DNA from 3 places in the Chelatococcus sp. CO-6 genome. Region 1 is predicted to be linked to each of the others. Evidence: riboswitches for the same ligand, from Rfam matches in the RefSeq annotation. Region 1 holds a riboswitch; each other region holds the start of a gene.
What was found. Region 1 has a riboswitch for thiamine pyrophosphate ahead of thiC (phosphomethylpyrimidine synthase ThiC). Riboswitches for the same ligand answer to the same signal wherever they lie in the genome.
Positions count from the first base shown of each region.

Region 1 (3,267 bases):
ATCCCGATCTTGCGGAAGAGATCGAGGCGAGTTTGGCAAAGTACGACCGGTTGATCTAGCGCGCAGCCGCCCATGGAAACTGTCTTGCCGCGCGCTCCACGTCATCGTCCGGAGGGGCATGCCGTCCCCGGATCTGATCCGGGGACGGCTCCGACGAGGGCCTTCACTTTGCCGGCACGTAGATCTCGGCACCCTTGTCCTTGAACTCCTGCGCCTTCTGCTCGAGGCCGACCATGCGTTCGGCCTCCGCCCTCAGGTCCTGCGTGATCTTCATCGAGCAGAACTTCGGGCCGCACATGGAGCAGAAATGCGCCACCTTGTGCGCGTCCTTCGGCAGGGTCTCGTCGTGGAAGGCGCGCGCCGTGTCCGGGTCGAGCGAGAGGTTGAACTGGTCCTCCCAGCGGAAGTCGAAGCGCGCCCGCGACAAGGCGTCGTCGCGCAGCTTGGCCGAGGGGTGGCCCTTGGCGAGGTCGGCCGCGTGCGCCGCGATGCGGTAGGTGATGACGCCGGTCTTCACGTCGTCGCGGTTGGGCAGCCCGAGGTGCTCCTTGGGCGTGACGTAGCAGAGCATCGCCGTGCCGAACCAGCCGATCATCGCCGCGCCGATGGCCGAGGTGATGTGGTCGTAGCCGGGGGCGATGTCCGTCGTCAGCGGGCCGAGGGTGTAGAACGGCGCCTCGCCGCAATGGGCGAGCTGCTTGTCCATGTTCACCTTGATCTTGTGCATCGGCACGTGGCCGGGGCCCTCGATCATCACCTGGCAGCCCTTGTCCCAGGCGATCTTGGTGAGCTCGCCGAGCGTCTCCAGCTCCGCGAACTGGGCCGCGTCGTTGGCATCGGCGATGGAGCCGGGGCGCAGGCCGTCGCCGAGCGAGAAGGAGACGTCATACTTGCGCATGATGTCGCAGATCTCGTCGAAGCGCTCGTAGAGGAAGCTCTCCTTGTGGTGCGCGAGGCACCATCGCGCCATGATCGAGCCGCCGCGCGAGACGATGCCGGTGACGCGCTTGGCCGTCAGCGGCACATAGGGCAGGCGCACGCCGGCGTGAATGGTGAAATAGTCGACGCCCTGCTCCGCCTGCTCGATGAGCGTGTCCTTGAACACCTCCCAGTCGAGCTTCTCGGGCTCGCCGTTCACCTTCTCCAGCGCCTGGTAGATCGGCACGGTGCCGATCGGCACCGGCGCGTTGCGCATGATCCAGGAACGGATGTTGTGGATGTTGCGGCCGGTGGAGAGGTCCATCACCGTGTCGGCGCCCCAGCGGATGGCCCAGACGAGCTTCTCCACCTCTTCCGCCGCCGAGGAGGTGACGGCCGAATTGCCGATGTTGGCGTTGATCTTCACCAGGAAGTTGCGGCCGAGGATGGTCGGCTCGAGCTCCGGGTGGTTGATGTTGGCCGGGATGATGGCGCGCCCGCGCGCGATCTCCTGGCGCACGAATTCGGGCGTGATGAAGGGCGGGATCTCGGCGCCGAAATCCTCGCCGTCGGCGCGCCGCTCCTCGGCGCCGGCGAGGATGGCCGCGCGGCCGAGGTTCTCGCGGTGGGCGACGTAGACCATCTCCTCGGTGATGATGCCGGCGCGCGCGAATTCGAGCTGCGTCACCGGCCCGCCGGCCTTGCCGGCGAGCACGTCGCGCGGGGCGGGGCAGTGCGGCACCAGCTTGTCGGCCGAGACGTTGCCGTTGTCCTCCGGCTTGACGGCGCGAGCCTCGACCCTGGCGAAGCCGCGCTTGGCGATCCAGTCGCCGCGCACCGGGGCGAGGCCCGCCGCGAGATCGATCGCCGCCTCGGGGTCGGTATAGGGGCCGGAGGTGTCGTAGGTGCGGAACGGCTCCTCGCCGGAGGTCGGCGCAAGCACGATCTCGCGGAAGGGCACACGGATGTCGGAGCGGCCTTCGGGGCTCGTATAGATCTTCCGCGACCCGGCGATGGGGCCGGTGGTGACGGCGTCCGGAGTGGCGGTCGCGGGCTTGGTATGCACTGTCATGTGGATCTCCTCCTCGCTCGACAAGGAGACCCGGGCATCAGCGATTCGTTTGGGATTGGCGTCGATCGCGCGTTTCCGTCCCTTCGCCGGCATGACCCGGATCAGGTCCTAAGGGTCACCGCGTTGTCTGGACGTTTCGCGCCCGTCGCCGGCGGTATCTCAGCCCCCTAGCGGGGCCCCCCTCGGAACATGGGGCGAGACTCTTGGGCTTTTGCCGGGGTTTGTCAACGAGGGGCCGTAGTGCGGTGCGGTACGGGCATCTTCCTCGCGCAACGCTTCAGCCGTCACGCAGGTGTTGAGCGGTCACACGTTTCGGCCGGCGCTTTTCCCGGCTCGCCTCTGCGCCGTCATGCCCGCGCTTGTCGCGGGCATCCACGCCTTTAGGGTTAAGCAACGTCAACGGCGTGGATGGCCGGGACAAGCCCGGCCATGACGCGAGTGGGACGGACGGCCGCGCGACAGGCGCGGGCGTGAAGGGCGGCTCAGAGCCCCAGCTTCTTCCGGCGCTGGGCCAGCGTCCTCAGGCGCAGGGCGTTGAGCTTGATGAAGCCGGCGGCGTCGCGGTGGTCGTAGGCGACGGCGCCTTCCTCGAAGGTCACGAGCTCCTGGTCGTAGAGCGAATAGGGGCTGTCGCGGCCGACGAGGTGGACGCCGCCCTTGTAGAGCTTGAGGCGCACCTGGCCGGAGACGAGCTCCTGGCTCCTGTCGATGAGCGCCTGCAGCATCTCGCGCTCGGGCGAGAACCAGAAGCCGTTGTAGACGAGCTCGGCATATTTCGGCATCAGCTCGTCCTTGAGATGCGCGGCGCCGCGGTCGAGCGTGATCGACTCGATGCCGCGGTGGGCGACGTAGAGGATCGTGCCGCCGGGCGTCTCGTACATGCCGCGGCTCTTCATGCCGACGAAGCGGTTCTCGACGAGGTCGAGGCGGCCGATGCCGTTGGCCCGGCCGAGCTCGTTGAGCTTCGCGAGCAGCGTCGCCGGCGACATCTTCACGCCGTCGATGGCGACCGGGTCGCCCTTCTCGAAGTCGATGGTGATGTAGGTCGGCGTGTCGGGCGCGGCCTCGGGATCGATGGTGCGCGAATAGACGTAGTCCGGCACCTCCTGCGCCGGGTCCTCGAGCACCTTGCCCTCGGAGGAGGCGTGCAGGAGGTTGGCGTCGACCGAGAAGGGCGCTTCGCCGCGCTTGTCCTTGGCGATCGGGATCTGGTTCTGCTCGGCGAATTCGAGGAGCTTGGTGCGCGAGGTCAGGTCCCACTCGCGCCAGGGAGCGAT
Region 1 is NZ_CP012398.1:1,254,976-1,258,242, reverse strand. Features, by position in the region: gene AL346_RS05900 (hypothetical protein) at 1-59, shown strand, start outside; gene thiC (phosphomethylpyrimidine synthase ThiC) at 164-1,990, opposite strand; TPP riboswitch at 2,052-2,183, opposite strand; gene AL346_RS05890 (argininosuccinate synthase) at 2,473-3,267, opposite strand, start outside.

Region 2 (3,267 bases), 1.0 Mb from region 1:
TCGGTGCTGTCGGCGCCGTAGCCGTGGCCGCCCTTGACGAGTACGGCCTTCGGGCCGAGCGCCAGGATGCGCTCGCCCACGGCCCGCATCGCCGCCTCGTCGTGCGGCACCGGCATGTCGACGAGCGCGGCTGCCTCGGGCAGGTTGGGCGTGACGAGGAGGGCACGGGGCAGCAGCAGGCTGCGCAGGTTGTCGACGGCGGCCGGCGCCAGCAGCCGGTCACCGCTCGTCGCCACCATGACGGGATCGACGACGATGCGCGTCGCGCCGTGGCGGTCGAGCCCCTCGGCGACGGCGGCGATGACGTCGGGCTGCGACAGCATGCCGATCTTCACCGCGCGCACGAAAAGGTCGGAGAAAACCGAATCGATCTGCTGCGCCACGAAGGCGGCGGGCACGTCGTGGATCGCCTGCACGCCGAGCGTGTTCTGCGCCGTCAGCGCCGTGATCACGCTGGCGCCATAGACCCCGAGCGCCGAGAAGGTCTTGAGATCGGCCTGAATGCCGGCGCCGCCGCTCGAATCGGAGCCGGCGATGGTCACAGCGATCGCTGCCATGGTTCCGTGTTTCCTTCCCTCAGCGTCCGGCGTCGGTCGCGCCGCGAGCCGCAAGCGCCCCGTCGACGATGCTGCGCAGGTTGCGCGCCGCCGCCTCCACGTCCTCCGCCATGAAGACGGCCGAGATCACGGCGATGCCGTCGGCGCCCGCGCCGATGACGGCGGCGGCGTTGGTCGCATCGATGCCGGCGATCGCGCCGACGGGCAGGCCGGGCCGTGCTCCGCGGGCGCTGTCGACGAGCCGCGCGAGACCGGCGAGGCCGACCGGCGGATCGGGATTGTCCTTGCTCCTGGTGGCGAAGACCCCGCCGATGCAGCCGTAGTCGACCGGCAGGGTGGCGAGCTCCGCGACATGTGCCGGCGCCTTCAGCGTGACGCCGACGATGGCCTGCGGACCGAGCAGGCGGCGGGCGTCCTCGGCCTGCATGTCGTCCTGGCCGACATGGACGCCGTCCGCGCCGGCGGCGAGCGCGACGTCGACCCGGTCGTTGACGAGGAGCGGCACGCCGGTGCCCGCGAGGGCCGCCCCGATCGCGCGGGTGCGGGCGACGAGGTCGCGCGTGCCGGCGTGCTTGTCGCGGTACTGGACGAGGGTTGCGCCGCCCGCGGCCGCCGCACGGGCGAGGTCGGCCAGGTCCCGGCCGCGCGTGCGCTCCGGATCGAGGATGGCATAGAGCCTGAGGTCGACCTTCATTGCTCGCACCTCAGCCGGGCGGCGATGGCTGCGTCGTCCAGCGTGTCGAGCGCGTCGAGCAGCAGGGGCGGGAAGGTGCCGGGCCCGCCGGCCTTCTCGCCGGCGACCTCGCCGGCGATGCCCATGATGGCGAGTCCCGAGGCCGTGGCGAGAAGCGCATCGTCGCTCACGGCGAGGCAGGCGGCGACCACGGCGGTGGCCGCGCAGCCCATGGCCGTGACCCGGGCCATGAGCCGATGTCCGTTGGCGATGGTGATCGAGCGCCGGCCGTCGGTCACGATGTCCGTCGGCCCGGTCAGGGCGACGATGCAGCCGCGCTCGCGGGCAAGATCCATGGCGCCCTTGCGGTCCGCGGGCCGGCGCGCCAGGGCCTCGAACTCGGAGGCGTTCGCGCGCAGCACCTTCGGCTTGCGGGCGAGAAGCTGCTGGGCGATGGCGAGGCGACGGGGCGAGGCGTCGACGAAGACCGGGTCGAGCAGCCAGGGCAGGGCCGCGTCCTCGGCCGCCGCGATGGCGAGCGGGATGGCGGCGCGGCGCTCCGTATCGAGGGTGCCGAGGTTGACGAGCAGCGCATCGGCGCGGCGCGTGAAGTCGGCGACCTCGTCGGCGACGACGGTCATCGACGGGACGGCACCGGCTGCGAGCAGCATGTTGGCGGTGAAGTTCTTTGCCACCGCGTTGGTGATGGCGTGGACGCGGGGCTGCCGCTCGCGCAGCCGCACGAGGATCTCGTGGGCGACGTGGGCGGAGAAATCGCCGGATCGCATGGTCCTGTCCGTCCGCCCGGGCGGGGGCCCGTCGTTTCGCATCTCGCATTCCTCCGCCGGCACGACCCGGTTCAGGTTCGGTGGGTTGACGCGTTGCGCCTCTCAGCCCGGCCTTATGGGCACCCCAAGGAGATCAGTGTGGCTTTAAGGCGGCTCACCGCGCAATGCAAGCGCGGCTCAGGTGGCGCGCGGCGGGGCCGCGGCGTTGGCGCGGCGGCGCTCGAGGCCGAGGCGATGCTCGCGCCAGATGACGAAGAGGCCGGAGCCCATGACGATGGACGAGCCGGCGATGACGGCCGGCACCGGCAGTTCGCCGAAGACGAACCAGCCGATGAGGATGGCCCAGATCATCGTCGTGTATTCGAACGGGGCGACCAGCGAGGCGTCGGCATAGCGGTAGCTCTGCGTCAGCAGGATCTGCCCGAGGCCGCCGAGGATGCCGATGCCGACGAGGATGCAGAACTCGGTGAAGGTCGGGGCATTCCAGCCGAGCACGATGGTGGACAGGCCGAGCAGCGTCGTCAGCATGGAGAAGTAGAAGACGACCGCGCCGGTCTTCTCCGTGCTGATGAGCCGGCGCACCTCCACCGTCGCCCCCGCCGCGCAGCAGGCCCCGACCAGCGCGAAGACGGCACCGATGGCCGCGCCATCGCCGAAGCCGTTGACGAGCACGCTCGACTGGAAATGTGGGGCGAGCATGATGAGGACGCCGACGAAGCCGACGGCGACCGCCGTCCAGCGGTAGACCCGCACCGTTTCCTTCAGCACGAGTGCCGCGAGGATGACGACGATGAGCGGGGCCGTGTAGCCGATCGAGATGGCATCGGGCAGGGGCAGGAACGACAGGGCGAAGAAGCCGCAGAACATGCCCGTGGAGCCGATGACGCCGCGGCGGGCATGGCCGAGGATGTTCTTCGTGCGCACCGCGTCGATCAGCTCGCCGCGCCAGCCGAGCCACAGGAGGAGCGGCACCAGCGCGAAGGCGGAGCGGAAGAAGACGAGCTCCCCGGTCGGAAACTCTGTGCTGACGATCTTGATGCCAGCGGACATCAGGGTGAACGAAAGCGCCGAGAGGACCTTGAGGCCGATACCTAGGAGGGGATTCACGACTGTCTGCCGCCTTGGATGCAGGTGTAACCAAACCACGAAACAGGGGCTTGCCCAAGGCCGTCCGGGGCAAGCCTGTCATGCGCAGGGGGCACGGGAACAGGGCGCGTCATCAAAGTGAGATGTGAATCGGCTCTTTAGG
Region 2 is NZ_CP012398.1:253,339-256,605, reverse strand. Features, by position in the region: gene thiD (bifunctional hydroxymethylpyrimidine kinase/phosphomethylpyrimidine kinase) at 1-557, opposite strand, end outside; gene thiE (thiamine phosphate synthase) at 577-1,251, opposite strand; gene thiM (hydroxyethylthiazole kinase) at 1,248-2,018, opposite strand; TPP riboswitch at 2,049-2,155, opposite strand; gene AL346_RS01350 (DMT family transporter) at 2,196-3,125, opposite strand.
Region 2: it holds a riboswitch for thiamine pyrophosphate, as region 1 does, so the genes downstream of both, thiM (hydroxyethylthiazole kinase) here and thiC (phosphomethylpyrimidine synthase ThiC) in region 1, are expected to answer to the same signal.

Region 3 (3,267 bases), 1.8 Mb from region 1:
CATCGCGCACGCGGCACGACCGCGCCGTTGAGCGCGACCGCAAGGCCGCGGCCGGCCGGGTCGATCCCGCGCTGCGTAAGAAATTCGGCGATCGTTGCGGCCGCCAGCGGCTCATCTGCACCATTGACGCGGATGCGCGGCAGCGCGGCGGAGGATGCTTTCGTCATGGCGAAACCTCGCTCGGCGCATCGGCGCGCGCCTGAAAGCGCGCAAGGGTGAAGGGGCGCGCCACATCGGCGAGTTGCCCGGTGAGGACATGATCGGCGATGACGGCGGCCGTAATGGGGGTGAGCAGGATGCCGTTGCGGTGGTGGCCGGTGGCGTAGACGAGGCCCGCAAGCTCACCCGGCCCGAGGATCGGCGCGTCGTCGCGGCTGCCGGGCCTGAGGCCGGCCCAGGTCTCGGCGATCGGCAGTTCCTCGATGACCGGCAGGGCCCGCCAGGCGGCGTCGAGGAGCGCGAGGAGGCCGCCGGCCGTCATGCGGGTGTCGAACCCCTTCTCCTCCACCGTGGCGCCGATGATGAGGCGCCCGTCGTGGCGCGGCACGAGATAGGCGCCCGGCACCCAGGTCACATGGCTGAGGACGGGAGCGGCCGGATCCATCTGGACCGCCACGAGCTGGCCCTTGACGGGCCGCACCGGCGGCAGGGCGGCCCGCGGCAGGCCCTCGATCCGCCGCGACCAGGCGCCGGCGGCAAGGATGACGGCGTCGGCATCGATCCGCCGGCCGCGGGTAACGACGCCGCGCGCTCGCCCGTCTTCGACGACGACCGATTCGACCGGGCTGTCCTCGTGGATCGCCACACCGGCCCGCCCGGCGGCCACATGCAGGGCGGCGGCCAGCTTGCGGTTGTCGACCTGATGGTCCTCGGGGCTCCACAGGCCGCCGACGACGCCGGGGTTGAGGAACGGCTCGCGGCGCCGCACCTCGGCGGCATCGAGCCACGAAACGGGCAGGCCGAGCCGCTCCTGCAGGGCGAGATGGTGCTTCAGCCGCGCCTGGTCGTCGGCCGAGAAGGCACAGACGAGCGTGCCTTCGGTGCGCAGATCGACGGCAAGGCCGCTCGCCGCCTCCAGTTCTCCGGCAAAGTCGGGCCACAGCGCCTGGCTCTCGCGGTTGAGAGGCAGGAGCGGCTCCTCGCCCGGCTCCACCTCCGCGCAAGCGGCCAGCATGCCGGCGGCGGCATGGCTCGCGCCCGTGCCGCAGCGGCCAGCCTCGAACAGGTCGACGTCGACGCCTTGCGTGGCGAGTCGCCAAGCGATGGAGAGGCCGATGACCCCTCCGCCGATGATGATGACTTTATCCGGTCGCGATGATGCTTCTGCACTCACCGGCTGCTCCCTACGCTGGCATGATCCAGACAGGTTCGATGGGTATGATCTCAGCCGCACTGCCGTGCGGCACCCCAGGCCGACGCGTCATATACACGACAAAAAACGCGCCACTGCAAGTCCGGCTATGGAAGTCCGGCAGCGGCGCGCTTTTCACAAAGCGAATCAGTCTTTCAGGCTAACCTCAGCTGGCAGCACGCTTCTTTGCCAGGGAATCGAAGGCCTTCAGCTCCGCCAGAAGGCCCTCCATCTCTCTCAGCGGCACCATGTTGGGGCCGTCGGACGGCGCGCGGTCCGGGTCCTCATGGCTCTCGATGAAGAGGCCGGCGACGCCGACGGCCACGGCGGCGCGTGCCAGCACGGGCACGAACTCGCGCTGCCCGCCGGAGGACGTGCCCTTGCCGCCGGGCTGCTGCACAGAATGGGTGGCGTCGAAGATGACGGGCGCGCCCGTCGTCTCGGCCATGATCGGCAGCGCCCGCATGTCGGAGACGAGCGTGTTGTAGCCGAAGGAGACGCCGCGCTCGGTCACCAGGACGTCGGGATTGCCGGCGCCCGTGACCTTGGCGGCGACGTTCGCCATGTCCCACGGCGCGAGGAACTGGCCCTTCTTGATGTTGACCGCCCGGCCCGTCTTCGCGGCCGCGACGAGAAGGTCGGTCTGCCGGCACAGGAAGGCCGGGATCTGCAGCACGTCGACCGCCTCCGCGATGGGTGCGCACTGGGCCGCGTCGTGCACGTCGGTCAGGACCGGCAGGCCGAGGCTCTCGCGGATCTCGGCGAAGATCGGCAGGGCGGCCTCAAGGCCGACGCCGCGGGCCGCGCCGGCGGAGGTGCGGTTGGCCTTGTCGAAAGAGGTCTTGAAGACGAGGCCGAGGCCGAGGCGGGAGCAGATCTCCTTCAGCGCCGTCGCCATCTCCAGCGCATGGGCCCGGCTCTCCAGCTGGCATGGCCCAGCGACGATCGCCAGCGGCAGGTGATTGCCGAAGGAGACGTTGCCGACCTTGACGGTTGCGTTGGCGCTCATGTTTCCCGCCCCAGGAGGTGAAGACAAGAGGTGAAGAAAGGCGCTCGATGGCGCAGGAGAAAGGCCGAATTGCGTCCGCCCGGCCTCGGAAGGTCATTCAGAACGTCATGGCGCCGGCATTGAGGATGCCGGCGGCCAGCGAGGCCGCGCCGAGGAAAAGCGCCGCCGCGATCTCGTTGTTGGCGATGCGCTGGGAGAGGTTTGGCATCGCGAGGCGCACGAGCCAGTAGGCGCTGATCTGCACGATCATGGCGACGAGGCCCCAGACCACGAGGTCCGGCCAGGTGCGCGCGTGCACCACGGCGCTCGACAGCGGCAGCGCGAAGCCGACGATGCTGAGCCCGAGCGACAGGCTGGCCGCCGCGACGTCGCGGCGGATGAGCGCGAATTCGTTGTGCGCGGTGATGAAGGTGTAGATGCCGATATAGACGAGGACGAGGACGAGCGCGATGAGGTAGTCGACCAGAAAATCCGGCAGATTGTTGATCGATTCAAACACCATCGGCGCCCCCAGCCCCGTTTCCCTGCCGCCAGCCCTGGCCGTGAATTGTCAGACGAGGCGGCTCTGCTCCAGGGCCGCCGCGACGAAGCTCTTGAAGAGCGGATGCGGCTCGAACGGCCGCGACTTCAGCTCCGGATGGAACTGGACGCCGATGAACCAGGGATGGTCGGCGAACTCGACGATCTCCGGCAGGAGCCCGTCCGGCGAGACGCCGGAGAAGACGAGGCCCTTCGCCTCCAGCCGCTGGCGGTACTCCATGTTCACCTCGTAGCGGTGGCGATGGCGCTCGGAGATCTGGGTGCGGCCGTAGATGTTCGCCACCTTGCTGCCGGGGGCGAGCTGGGCCTCGTAGGCGCCGAGGCGCATGGTGCCGCCGAGGTCGCCCTCGGCCGTGCGCCGCTCGAG
Region 3 is NZ_CP012398.1:3,810,304-3,813,570, reverse strand. Features, by position in the region: gene thiS (sulfur carrier protein ThiS) at 1-167, opposite strand, end outside; gene thiO (glycine oxidase ThiO) at 164-1,333, opposite strand; TPP riboswitch at 1,322-1,420, opposite strand; gene kdsA (3-deoxy-8-phosphooctulonate synthase) at 1,518-2,360, opposite strand; gene AL346_RS17850 (DUF350 domain-containing protein) at 2,458-2,862, opposite strand; gene AL346_RS17845 (CTP synthase) at 2,911-3,267, opposite strand, start outside.
Region 3: it holds a riboswitch for thiamine pyrophosphate, as region 1 does, so the genes downstream of both, thiO (glycine oxidase ThiO) here and thiC (phosphomethylpyrimidine synthase ThiC) in region 1, are expected to answer to the same signal.